DNA from 4 places in the Polaromonas sp. CG_9.5 genome. Region 3 is predicted to be linked to each of the others. Evidence: predicted binding sites of a transcription regulator. Region 3 holds the regulator's gene; each other region holds the start of a gene.
What was found. Region 3 encodes sigma-54, which starts transcription at its own class of promoters, with help from an activator protein. Its sites were predicted from a motif close to TGGCANGNAANCTGCTTT; they were not measured.
Positions count from the first base shown of each region.

Region 1: a site for sigma-54 is predicted at 1,243-1,260, ahead of hmpA (NO-inducible flavohemoprotein). Genes of this name have one in related genera too.
Region 2: a site for sigma-54 is predicted at 2,144-2,161, ahead of glnA (type I glutamate--ammonia ligase). Genes of this name have one in related genera too.
Region 4: a site for sigma-54 is predicted at 1,982-1,999, ahead of RCH06_RS08605 (CmpA/NrtA family ABC transporter substrate-binding protein). Genes of this name have one in related genera too.

Region 1 covers NZ_JAXCHR010000008.1:51,199-54,365, reverse strand. The annotation lists gene norR (nitric oxide reductase transcriptional regulator NorR) at 1-1,138, opposite strand, end outside; gene hmpA (NO-inducible flavohemoprotein) at 1,339-2,520, shown strand; gene RCH06_RS08160 (DUF1993 domain-containing protein) at 2,682-3,167, opposite strand, start outside.
Region 2 covers NZ_JAXCHR010000003.1:76,021-79,187, reverse strand. The annotation lists gene RCH06_RS03265 (hypothetical protein) at 1-472, opposite strand, end outside; gene glnA (type I glutamate--ammonia ligase) at 671-2,086, opposite strand; gene RCH06_RS03255 (competence/damage-inducible protein A) at 2,320-3,167, opposite strand, start outside.
Region 3 covers NZ_JAXCHR010000007.1:53,408-56,574, reverse strand. The annotation lists gene RCH06_RS07385 (THUMP domain-containing class I SAM-dependent RNA methyltransferase) at 1-262, opposite strand, end outside; gene RCH06_RS07380 (RNA polymerase factor sigma-54) at 547-2,097, opposite strand; gene lptB (LPS export ABC transporter ATP-binding protein) at 2,387-3,167, opposite strand, start outside.
Region 4 covers NZ_JAXCHR010000008.1:132,855-136,021, forward strand. The annotation lists gene ntrB (nitrate ABC transporter permease) at 1-542, opposite strand, end outside; gene RCH06_RS08605 (CmpA/NrtA family ABC transporter substrate-binding protein) at 589-1,833, opposite strand; gene RCH06_RS08610 (ANTAR domain-containing response regulator) at 2,177-2,809, opposite strand.

The sequences.
Region 1 (3,167 bases), on a different contig from region 3:
GACCGGCCAGCAGCAGCACGTCAGCCTCGCGTTCGCGCAGCGGCGGCACTACCAGCGGATAGACGCTGAGCCGGTGGTAAAAGTCGGCACGAAAACGGCCGGTGCGCACTTCATGCGCCAGATCGCGGTTGGTCGCGGCAATCACGCGTACATCCACGTGGTGTTCACGGTCTGAGCCCAGGCGCTGCAGTTGCCCGCCCTGCAGCACGCGCAGCAGTTTGGCCTGCGCAGCCAGCGACAGCTCGCCGACTTCGTCCAGAAACAAGGTGCCGCCATCGGCCAGTTCAAACTTGCCGCGCCGGTCGGCCAGCGCGCCTGAAAATGCACCGCGCACATGCCCAAACAGCTCGCTTTCCAGCAAAGTGTCAGGCAGCGCCGCGCAATTGAGGCTGATGAGCGGGCGCGCAGCACGCTTTGATGCGGCATGCAGCGCCTGCGCCACCAGTTCCTTGCCGACGCCGGTTTCGCCCGTCAGCAACACCGTCAGCTCGCTGTTGCCGACGATGGCGATTTCCTCCAGCAGCCGCTGGTACGCCGCACTTTGGCCAATCAACGTGGGCGGGGCGGTTTTTTCTGCGGCCAGCGCCCGGTAGGTGTCGGCGCGCTGGCGCTCATCCTCGGCCCGCAGCGCCAGGCCTTTGATGCGCTGCACCACGCTGACCGTGGCCGCCGCCAGGCTGGCAAACGCCTGCACGTCGCGCAGATCAACCTTTGACAGCCGCTCCTTTCCCAGCGCGTCCAGCGTCAGCAAGCCCCAGGTTTTTTCGTCCACCTGCACCGGGCAGCCCATGCAGTCATGCACTTCCAGCTGGCCATGAACGCCCTCGACCAGTCCATCATACGGGTCGGGCAGCGGGCTGTCTGCAGGAATGCGCAGCGGGCCATCAGCGGCCAGCAGCAAGGCAAAACGCGGATGTTCATCGACTTTAAAGCGTCGGCCTAGCGTGTCACTGCTCAGGCCATTGACGGCCAGCGGCACCAGCCAGTGGCCTTCCAGCTTGAGCAGCGCTACCGCATCGCAGGGCAGCAAGGCCTGCATGGCTTGGAGCAGGCGGCGGTAGCGCTCGCTGTCAGGCAGCTCGCGCGACAGGTCATCGACCAGCGGCACCAGCGCCTGCAGCATGGGTTTTGCAGTCAAATTGACTCCTTGAAGTATCTTTATGACTACTTTACACCCGTATCTTTTTGATGCTATCTGCGCCCGAACGCCGCCAAGTTGTTGATTTATATCAAGCGTGCAGTTGGCACGACTATTGAATAAGGATGTGTACCGGCAGCCTGCCCTGTTTCGCACGATGCGAGGCGGCTCTGCCTTTTCATTCACGACCGGAGAAACCCATGCTCACCCCCGAACAACGCGCCATCGTCAAATCCACCGTCCCGCTGCTTGAAACAGGCGGTGAAGCGCTGACGACGCATTTCTACAACATCCTGCTGGCCGAACACCCCGAAGTGCGGCCTTTCTTCAACCAGGCGCATCAGGCCAACGGCGACCAGCCGCGCGCCCTGGCCAACGGCGTGCTGATGTACGCCCGTCATATCGACGAGCTCGACCAACTGGGCGGACTGGTGGCCAAGATCATCAACAAGCATGTGTCGCTGCAGATTCAGCCCGAACACTACCCCGTGGTGGGCGGCTGCCTGCTGCGCGCCATCCGCGAAGTGCTGGGCGCTGAAATTGCCACTGACGCCGTGATTGCAGCTTGGGCAGCGGCCTACCAGCAACTGGCCGACATCCTGATCGGTGCCGAAGAAAAGATCTATGCCGACACGGCCGCAGCCCCCGGCGGCTGGCGTGGCGCACGGGCTTTTCGCGTGGCGCGCAAAGTGCCTGAGAGCAACGAAATCACCTCGTTTTACCTGGAACCCCAAGACGGCCTGGCGCTGACCGACTTTGTGCCCGGTCAGTACATCGGCTTGCGTCTGGTCGTCAACGGCCAGGAAATCCGCCGCAACTACTCGCTTTCAGCCGCCGCCAATGGCGTTGATTACCGCATCAGCGTCAAGCGCGAGCCGGGCGGCGTGGCCTCCGGTTTTCTGCACGACCACGTGCAGGAAGGTGATTTGCTCGATATCTTTCCGCCTGCCGGCGACTTTGTGCTGGCCGAGGGCGACAAGCCGCTGGTGCTGATCAGCGGCGGCGTCGGCATCACGCCCACGCTGGCCATGCTGGACGCGGCGCTGGAAAGCCACCGCCCCGTGCATTTCATTCACTTTGCCCGCAACCGCTCGGTGCATGCCTTTCGCGCCGCCATTGAGGCCCGCCAGGCCCGGCATTCGCAGCTGCAACGGTTTTATGTCTATGACGAGCATGGCAACGACGTGGAAGCGCCGCACGCCATCGGCTTGTTGAGCAATGCAGCGCTGGCCGACTGTTTGCCCGCTTCGCGCGATGTGGACGCCTACTTTCTGGGCCCCAAACCGTTCATGCGCCGCATCAAAAAGCAGCTCAATGAACTCGGCGTTCCGGAAGCCCAGACGCGCTATGAGTTTTTTGGCCCGGCCAGCGCACTCGACTGATACAAAGCGACCTGGTTAAAGCCCGGCTTAGGCGCTGAGTGCTATTATTTCAATAGCTGCCAGCGCCCGTCCTTATTGCACGACAGCCATCATTGACATTAAAACGCTGAACTATGGCGCATCATCCTGCGGCCAGCAGGCTGATTGCGCCAGCGCCCGGCTCAATACGTGCCGATGTAGTCTTTCTTGCCCACTTCCACGCCGTTGTGACGCAGGATGTCGTACGCGGTGGTGGTATGGAAAAAGAAATGCGGCAGGGCGTAGTTGAAGATATACGACGCGCCCGTGAAGCGCTTTTCTTTAGCCGTGCCCGCCTGCGTGACGATTTCGCGCGTGGCAGCTTCATCAAACAACGCCACGTCCAGCCCTTCAATAAACGTCAGCACGGTGGTGATGCGTGCTTGCAGATCGGCAAAGGTCTGCTCGTTGTCGTCCAGCTTGGGCACGTCCACGCCGGCCAGCCGGGCCGACACGCTTTTGGCGAAGTCGGTCGCGACCTGAACCTGGCGCAGCAACGCAAACATGTCAGGAAACAGCCTCGCTTGCAGCAGCGCGTTAGGGTCGATTTTCTTGGCCGCAACATGCGCTTCAGCCTTGGCCAACACGCCACTGAGGCCACCCAGCATCTGTTTAAACACGGGAATGGA
Region 2 (3,167 bases), on a different contig from region 3:
CGCTTTGGGTGCGTGCCAGGCTCTCTTTGAGTTCATTCACACGGTCGAGGTAACGCTGGTAGTTGCGTCCCTCTATGCCCTGCTTTTCGGGCTCGCCGTTGTTGTATTCCTTTTGCAGATCGGCCATTCGGGACTCTGCCCGCCTCAATTCTGACTCCAGAATCAGGCGCGAATCGCTGTCGCGTGCGCGCTGCTCCACGCCGCTATCGGGGCGGGGGTTGGACGCGCCGGAATTGCTGGCGGCACGCGGCGCAGGGTTGGCGGCTTTAGGCACGGGCGTGCCCTGCACCACGGTGACATTGCCGCCAGAGACCTGTTGGCAGTTGCGCGTCCTGGCCTCTTTCACGTTGTTGATGTATTCAGGGGCCGCGCCGCCCACACCGTTGCAGCGGTAAATCTGCTGCGCCCAGACGCCATGACCGGTCGCCAGCAACGCCAGGGGAAAAAGAAACAGGGATAAACTTTTTTTCATGAGAATTTGTTCACGCGCCGCAAAGACGCTGGAGGAGGATGGACAGTGAGAAAGACGGATGGCGGCAAGTATGCTGCAAAGCGGCAAAAATACGAAATTACGCCCTTATCTTTATGCGCGGGCATAAAAAAAGGATGGCATTTGCCATCCTTTTTTTATGCTCGTTCACTTCGCGCGAAGTGAACGGATGCGCCTTGATTACAGCGAAAAATACATGTCGAATTCGACCGGCGCCACTTCAACCCGGGTGCGGTTGACTTCGCCCATTTTCAGCTCGATGTAGGCGTCCAGCATGGAGTCGGTGAACACGCCGCCCTTGGTCAGGAAAGCGCGGTCTTTGTCCAGCTCTTCGAGCGCCTGGTCCAGGCTGTGGCACACGGTGGGCACCAGCTTGTCTTCTTCTGGCGGCAGGTGGTACAGATCCTTGGAGGCGGCTTCGCCCGGATGAATCTTGTTTTCCACGCCATCCAGACCAGCCATCAAGAGCGCCGCAAAACCCAGGTAAGGGTTCATCAGTGGATCAGGAAAGCGTGCCTCGACGCGGCGGCCCTTGGGGTTCGCCACAAACGGAATGCGGATCGAAGCCGAGCGGTTCTTGGCCGAATAAGCCAGCTTGACCGGTGCTTCAAAATGCGGAACCAGGCGGCGATAGCTGTTGGTGCCGGGGTTGGTGATGGCATTCAGGGCGCGCGCATGCTTGATGATGCCGCCGATGTAGTACAGCGCAAAATCGCTCAGACCGGCATAGCCGTCGCCGGCAAACAGGTTCTTGCCGTCTTTCCAGACCGACTGGTGGACATGCATGCCAGAGCCGTTGTCGCCCGCGTAAGGCTTGGGCATGAAGGTAGCGGTCTTGCCATAGGCGTTGGCCACATTGTGGATCACGTACTTTTGCAGCATGGTCCAGTCAGCGCGCTCGACCAGCGTCGAGAAACGGGTGCCGATTTCGTTCTGGCCCGCGCCAGCGACTTCGTGGTGGAACACTTCGACCGGAATGCCCAGGGATTCAAGAATCAGGGACATTTCAGCGCGCATGTCTTGCGTGCTGTCGACCGGGGGAACGGGGAAATAGCCGCCCTTGTTGGTCGGGCGATGGCCACGGTTGCCACCTTCGAGCTTGGTGCCACTGTTCCACGGCGCTTCGTACTCTTCGATTTCGTAGAAGGTGTGGTTCGGCTCGGTGCTCCAGCGCACGCCGTCAAAAATGAAAAACTCGGGCTCCGGGCCGAAGAAAGCGGTGTCGCCCAGACCGGTGGACTTCAGATAAGCCTCGGCGCGCTTGGCAATCGAACGCGGATCGCGTTCGTAGGCCTTGCCGTCCGTGGGCTCAATCACGTCGCAGGTCATGATCAGCGTCGTTTCTTCAAAGAACGGATCAATGTTGGCCGTGCTGGGGTCGGGGATCAGCTGCATGTCCGAAGCTTCAATGCCCTTCCAGCCCGCGATGGACGAACCGTCGAAAGCGTGGCCATCGGTGAACTTGTCTTCATCAAAGTGGGACACAGGCACCGTGGTGTGGTGCTGCTTGCCCCGGGTATCGGTAAAGCGAAAGTCAACGAACTTAACTTCGTTTTCCTTGACCATTTTCATGACGTCTGCGACGGTCTTAGCCATTCAAGAATCTCCTGTTACGCGGTGGTGGGTTGAAAAAAATTCTATTCGGATCGGGTGAACGCACTTTTTGTGCCAGCGACACAAGAGCCCGGCTGGCACCCAACCCCTGATTGTGCAACTATTGTCGCCAAGGAAAACCACTGGATTCTTTGGGGAGGGTGTGTTTTTAAGCCCCCCTGCGCAAACCGCACCATAAAAGTGCGAACCCTGCACGTACTTCTCAAAAAACCTGATTAACGCACCAATTCAGGGCCTAACTGCAGATTAAAAGGGTGCAAGCCCGCCAGCAAGGCCGGATAAGCCAGGCTGACGGCTTCAGGCGCACCTTTTACGCCCAGCTCTATATGGCGTCCGTACTGGGGATGGTCAACGCTGGGCAGGCTGAACACCTTGACGCCCGCGTACTCTGCTTCAATGGCCAGCATCAGCGGTGTGAGCGTGGCCTCCATCGAGCCCATCACAATGATCGACTTTTCAATGGAGGGCGATTTCTGGTGCAGGTCGGCATACCGCTGGTCCAGCACCCATTCAATCATCGGCCAGGCCATGACCGGGAAACCCGGAAAAAAGTGGATGCCCCCACGCGCGCCCACTGCGTGTGGGTCGCTGCCCCCCGAGGGGGCTGCTCCGCCTGCAGTCCGGCTAAGCCGGTCCTGCGGCCCTGGCTGGTGAAGAAGCGCTGTCAATGCGCTTGCGTGTAGATCGCTGTTATTTTGGGCAAGGGACTCGACAAAGCAGCTAAAACCCGGAATCTTGTTGTACGGATTGGGAATAATCTCGGCACCGAGGGGGAACACGCCCATGTTCAGGCGGTGCAGGTTGTCGTGGCGGTCGGGCTCGTAGGCAGCGCCCTGCTCCTGGGCGGTCTCGCGTATGCGCTCTTCAATCAGCCGCCTGGCTTCGGGGTGCAGCGCCAGTTCCACGCCCAGCGCCCGGGCTGCGCACTGGCGCGTGTGGTCGTCTGGTGTGGCACCGATGCCGCCGGTGCAAAACACCACATCGCCCGACGCCCGGCTGGCGGCAAAGGCGCGCGCCAGCGTTGCGGTGATGCGCGCAGGGTCGTCGCCGACATAGTCGGCAT
Region 3 (3,167 bases):
TGAACCAGATTTCCCACGCCACGCTGGCAGCGGCGTTGTACAGGTCTTGTTCACTGCGGTACTGGCCGTGCTGCAATTCAATCAGCACGCGCTGGGCCAGCCGGCTGTGCAGGTTGAGCTGCTGCGCTTCGCGCCACGAGCCTTGCAACTGCACGCCAGCGCGCCGGGCTTTGCCCTGAATGCCGGTAATGCGCTGGACTTCAGCCGCCAGCAGGTTTTCGACGCCGGCGGCGCAGGGGAGGAAAAGTTGAAGTTGATTCATAAATTGGCTCACTTTGCCGGGCGCATCGTGAAGCACCGCAGCGGGATTGGGTAGCGCCCAGGCTACATCAGGGCGAATGGATGGAACGTATTTGAACAGGCGTTGGGAAACAGGCCAACCCAATAGCCATCAAAACAGCCGCTGTCGGAGATCGCCACGAATGACACACGGCCAATTAGTCGCCTCCCCACCAGCAGGGGCCGCGGAACTGGCTTCGCCAGGCCGCAGGCGCAGCGGCCCCCTCGGGGGGCAGGGAGCCACACGCAGTGGGCGACCGTGGGGGCTCACAACATTTTGCGCAGATGGGTCGGCGCAATACGCAGCGCTTCGCGGTATTTGGCTACGGTGCGGCGGGCGCATTCAATGCCTTGCTCCTTGAGCATTTCAGCCATCTGATTGTCACTGAGCGGTTTTTTCGGGCTTTCGGCGGCGACGAACTGCTTGATGAGCGCCCGCACGGCGGTGCTCGACGCATTGCCGCCGCTTTCAGTGCCCAGCCCCGAGCCAAAGAAATATTTCAGCTCGAACGTGCCGAACGGCGTGCGCATGTACTTGGCCGTGGTGACGCGTGAGATGGTCGATTCGTGCAGGCCGAGCTCGTCGGCAATCTCGCGCAGCACCAGCGGCCGCATGGCGAGTTCGCCGTGGGTGAAGAAGTTTTTTTGCCGCTCCACGATGGCGCTGCTGACGCGCAAGATGGTGTCAAAGCGCTGCTGGATGTTCTTGATAAACCAGCGCGCCTCTTGCAGCCGCTGCTGCAGCGCCTGGCTGCCGCCGGCGCCCTTGTGTTGCTTGAGGGCGTTGGCATAAATGTCATGAACCCGCAGCCGGGGCATGACGTCGCTGTTGAGCGTGATTTTGAAACCCCGGCCTGATTTGACGACGATGACATCGGGCACGATCAGATTGCGCTCGACGTTGGCAAAGCGCCGCCCCGGCTTGGGGTCCAGCCGCGCGATCACGGCAATTGCGCCCTTGATGATTTCTTCAGGGAAATCGCACAGGTGCGACAGCCGCTTGACATCGCGCCTGGCCAGCAGTTCCATCGGCTGGCGGCACATGGCCAGGGCGGCGCGGTTTTCAACGCAGTCTTTGCTGTCAAGCAACTGCAGTTGCAGGCATTCGGCCAGGTCGCGTGCGCCGACGCCGGCGGGCTCCATGTGCTGCAGCAGTTGCAGCGCAATGGCAAATTGCTGCGCCAGCTCTTCGGTCTGCTCCGGGTCGTTGTTGGCCAGACCGGCGGCGAGTGACGCCAGCGTGTCTTCCAGATAGCCGTCGTCATTGAGTGACTCGATCAGGAAGTGCAGGGCGGCGCGGTCGAGTTCGGAAAGCCGCAAACCGAGCGCCTGCCGGTGCAGGTGGTCTTGCAGCGACTCGTGCGCGCCGGTCAGGTCGGACGCTTCGGCGTCGCTGTCGTCCAAGTTGTTTTTGCGCGCCGGGGCGTCGCCGCCCCATTCGCTGTCGTCGGGCGAGGTCTCGACCGAGCCGTCGCCGTCCCAGCTTTCGTCCAGCGAAGGCTCGGCGCTGATTTCAGCCGTGGTTTCTGTGTCTTTTGTGCTGGTGGCGCTTGCTGTGTCTGCGCTGCCAGCTATGGAATCAGTAGCAGATTCAAACTCCCGGCTTTCCTGGCTGACGGGCGCATCAGACTGCGCCAAGCCAAATTCTTCACGCGGCGCGGCGTCTTCGGCCAGCTCCAGAAAAGGGTTTTCGTCCAGCATCTGCTCGACTTCCTGGCTCATCTCCAGCGTGGAAAGCTGCAACAGCCGGATCGACTGCTGCAACTGCGGCGTCAACGCCAGGTGCTGCGAGACACGAAGGGAAAGGCCCTGTTTCATGGTGCCCCCACGCTCCCCGCTTTGCGTGGTTCGCTGCCCCCCGAGGGGGCCGCCCCGCCTGCAGTCCGGCAAAGCCGGTCCTGCGGCCGGTACTGGGGCGGGCGGGGATGTCCTGCAGTCCCTCCTGATGTATCCAGTGATGCTGGGCGCGAGATTGTTGCGGGGGCGGCTGGCAACCTTCCCCGTTCGTGCAAGTACCGGCCGCGGAGCTGGCTTTGCCAGGCCGCAGGCGGGGCAGCCCCCCCGGGGGGCAGCGCATTGCGCGTTGTGACAAGCGTGGGGGCCATACTCACATTTTGAAGTGTTCGCCCAGGTAGACGCGGCGTACTTCGGCGTTGTCGACGATCTGGGCGGGTGTGCCGCTGGCGAGCACGTTGCCGTCGCTGATGATGTAGGCGTGGTCGCAGATGCCCAGCGTTTCGCGCACGTTGTGGTCGGTAATCAGCACGCCGATGCCGCGCAATTTCAGGAAGCCGATGATGCGCTGGATCTCGATCACGGCAATCGGGTCAATGCCGGCAAACGGCTCGTCGAGCAGGATGAAGCGCGGCTGCGTCGCCAGGGCTCTGGCAATTTCAACGCGCCGGCGCTCGCCGCCCGACAGCGCTGGCGCGGGCGAGTCGCGCAGATGGTCTACGCGCAGTTCCTTGAGCAGGGCGTCAAGCCGCACGTCAATTTCTGCGCGTGTCAGCGGCTTGCCGGCGGCATCATGCTGCAGTTCAAGCACGGCGCGCACGTTTTCCTGCACCGTGAGCTTGCGAAAAATGGACGCTTCCTGCGGCAAGTAGCTCAAGCCCAGACGGGCGCGCAGGTGAATCGGCATGTGTTCGACCGGCTGGCCGTCGATGGAGATGACGCCGGCATCGGCACGCACCAGGCCGACGATCATGTAAAACGACGTGGTTTTGCCCGCGCCGTTGGGGCCGAGCAGACCGACGACCTCGCCTTTTTGCACTGTTAGCGACACATCCTTGACCACCAGGCGGCTGCCGTAGGATTTTTTCAGCCCCTGCGCTACCAGGCGGCTGGGGGTGTCGGGGCGGGCCGCTGTCCCCGGCAATGCAGTTGGC
Region 4 (3,167 bases), on a different contig from region 3:
TTGAACACCAAGAGGCCAATCGGCAGCCAGGCCAGTGGCGACACCGGCCGCATCAGGCTGATGAGCGGGTTGAACATGCGGCTCAAGAAGGCGAAGCGGCCAATCAAAAATCCGGCCGGAATGCCGACGATGGCCGCCAGGCCAAAGCCCAGCGCCACGCGCTGGAGCGACGACAGCACGTTCCAGCCGACCCCCTGGTCGTTCGGCCCGTTGCGGTAGAACGGGTCGCTGAACAGCACGACCGCCTGCAAGAAGGTGTCTTTGGGCGACGGGATGCTGCCCTTGGTGGTCATGGACACCAGTTCCCAGACCAGCACCAGCAGTCCTAGCCCGAGCAGCGGCGGCAGGACGCGCAGCCACAGCGCCGAAAAATCCCGCCGGGGTTTTGCGGACAAGACTACAGCCGTCTTGTCAAGGTCTTTTACGGGCTTGGCGCTTGTTCCGTCTGCGCCTGCAGCTATCGAATGCGTAGCGCTTCGTTCCGCACCGAAAGCGACTGGCGGGGCGCTTTCGCGCGGACTGTGAAATACGGCACTGACCATGGCGTCACCTCTTCGTTGGGGTTTCAATGAAATTTCAGGAGCGGTTTCAGGCGTGAATCTTGAAGCTGTCGGCGTACTTTTTCGGGTCTTTGCCGTCCCAGACCGTGCCGTCGATGAGTTTGCTGGTGCGCATCACGTCTTTCGGAACATTCACCTTGGCGGCGCTGGCGGCCTGCTTGTAGATGTCGATCCGGTTGATCTGCTTGGCGACCGCCAGGTAGTCCGGGTGCTCCTTCATCAGGCCCCAGCGCTTGTGCTGCGTCAAAAACCACATGCCGTCGGACAGGTAGGGAAAGTTCACCGCGCCGTCGTTGAAGAACTTCATGTAGTTCGCATCCTCCCAGGTCTTGCCCATGCCGTTCTGGTAGCGGCCCAGGATGCGCTGGTTGATGGCGTCCACGCTGGTGTTGACGTAGGCTTTGCCTGCGATGGTTTCGGCCATCTTGTTTTTATTCGCCGCGCTGGCGTCAATCCATTTGCCGGCCTCCAGAATGGCGGCGGTCACGGCGCGGCAGGTGTTGGGATATTTCTGCGCGAAATCGGCGGTGGTGCCCAGTACCTTTTCAGGGTGGTCTTGCCAGATGTCCTGCGTGGTCACGGCGGTCACGCCAATGCCGTCCATGATGGCGCGCTGGTTCCACGGCTCGCCGACGCAAAAGCCGTCCATGCTGCCAATGCGCATGTTGGCCACCATCTGCGGCGGCGGCACGGTGATGACCTTGGCGTCTTTCATCGGGTTGATGCCGTTGGCGGCCAGCCAGTAGTACAGCCACATCGCATGCGTGCCCGTCGGGAAGGTCTGGGCAAAGGTGTATTCGCGCTTTTCACTGGCCATGAGTTTTGCCAAGCCGGCACCATCGACGGCGCCCTTGTCCGCGAGCTTTTTGCTCAGCGTGATGGCCTGGCCGTTGTTGTTCAGCGTCATCAAGACGGCCATGTCCTTCTTCGGGCCAGCGGTGCCCAAATGCACACCGTAGATCAGGCCGTAGAGCACATGGGCAAAGTCGAGTTCGCCGTTGACCAGCTTGTCGCGCACGCCGGCCCAGCTGGCTTCCTTGCTCGGGATGATGGTGACGCCATACTTTTTGTCGATGCCCAGCACCGACGCCATCACGACAGAGGCGCAGTCGGTCAGCGGAATGAAGCCAATCCTGACCTCCTTTTTCTCCGGCGCGTCCGAGCCTTGGGCATAAACGGCAGCGCGCAAGGCGGGGCTGACGCCCACGACACCGACGGTGGCAGCCTGCAGCACGCTGCGGCGGGTCAGGGAAGATTTGAGCAAGTCCGTCATGTCAGCAACTCCTGGAAATGAAAACTACAAAACAAAAAAAGGCGTTCGACCGGAGCCGTCACACGGGGGGTGTGAGGGCAGGGGACGAACGCCTTTGTTCTTGGACTTTGCGCTTCGCCGTTGAAGCGCAAAGTCCGGTGCTGGATTCATTGCAAAAGCTGTGCCAACCGGGGCTGATGGCTTGGCCAGAGCTTGAAATTTTCATCAAATCAGGCTGTAGTGCTTGTCCTGCTTGCGCAAACAGCTATTAAATAAATAGCATTTCGGATTTTTGGTGGATCAAAGGTTGATTGTCCTGGAGGCGCACTGTGGTTGTGCACTGCACCATTTCGGCCTGGGCCGCCTAGCCAAGCAGGTCGGCCACATCCAGCATGCGCTGCGCCACGTCGCCCAGCCGCAGGCCCTTGTCCATCGCGGCCTTGCGCAGCTTTTCATAGGCGAGTTGCTCGCTCAAGCCGTGGCGTTGCATCAGCAGGCCCTTGGCCCGGTCAATGACCTTGCGGTCTTTCAGTTCGGTGCGCGCCTCGGCCAGTTCGCGGCGCAAGCCCTGCTCGTGCTCAAAGCGCGCCATCGCCACGTCCAGAATGGGCCGGATGCGCGCGGGCTCCAGCCCGGCGACGATATAGGCGCAAACGCCCGCCGCCACGGCGTCCTTCACATGCCGGGTGTCGTCGTCATTGGTGAACAGCACAATGGGCCGGCGCTCGTCGCGCGTAGCCATCACCACATGCTCAAGCGAGTCGCGGGCATCGCTTTCGGCGTCGACGATGATCATGTCGGGCTGCAACTGCGCCAGCCGCTCGCGCAAAAAGGTGTCGGCCGGCAGCGTAGCGACCAGGTTGAAGCCGCCTTCAAGCAGGCCGATGCGCAACTGGCGTGAGCGCTCGGCGAACGCCACGGCAGCCTCGTCACCGGCATCGGCAACCATCAGGTCCGGTGCAATGACCACCAGGCGCAGGGAATGGGGCAATGTCATGCTTCTTGACTAGCAAAATTTATGCCGATGGTTGGTTTGGCTGTGGAAGCAACAGCCTTGCATTCGCGGTGGCAGGGCATTTAGGCACGCTGTTTTGCATTGGCCACAACCTCTGCGCTACTGCGCACTCAATCCTCACCGGCAGTGGTTGGGGGCAAGCATCGCCTCGCACGAAGCGGCAGGTCGTTGCGCTTAGAATCGTTCCCGCTTCGGGGTGCAGTCCTGGCCAGTGAGGGCAGGGCGGCTGAGATGGTTTCACCAAACCCGCGAACTTGAATCGGGTCATGCCGACGTAAGAAGAGCTGTCAGGACAGGGTTCACGCCCTGGCCATCACGACTTCAGGAGCACCCTGCCACC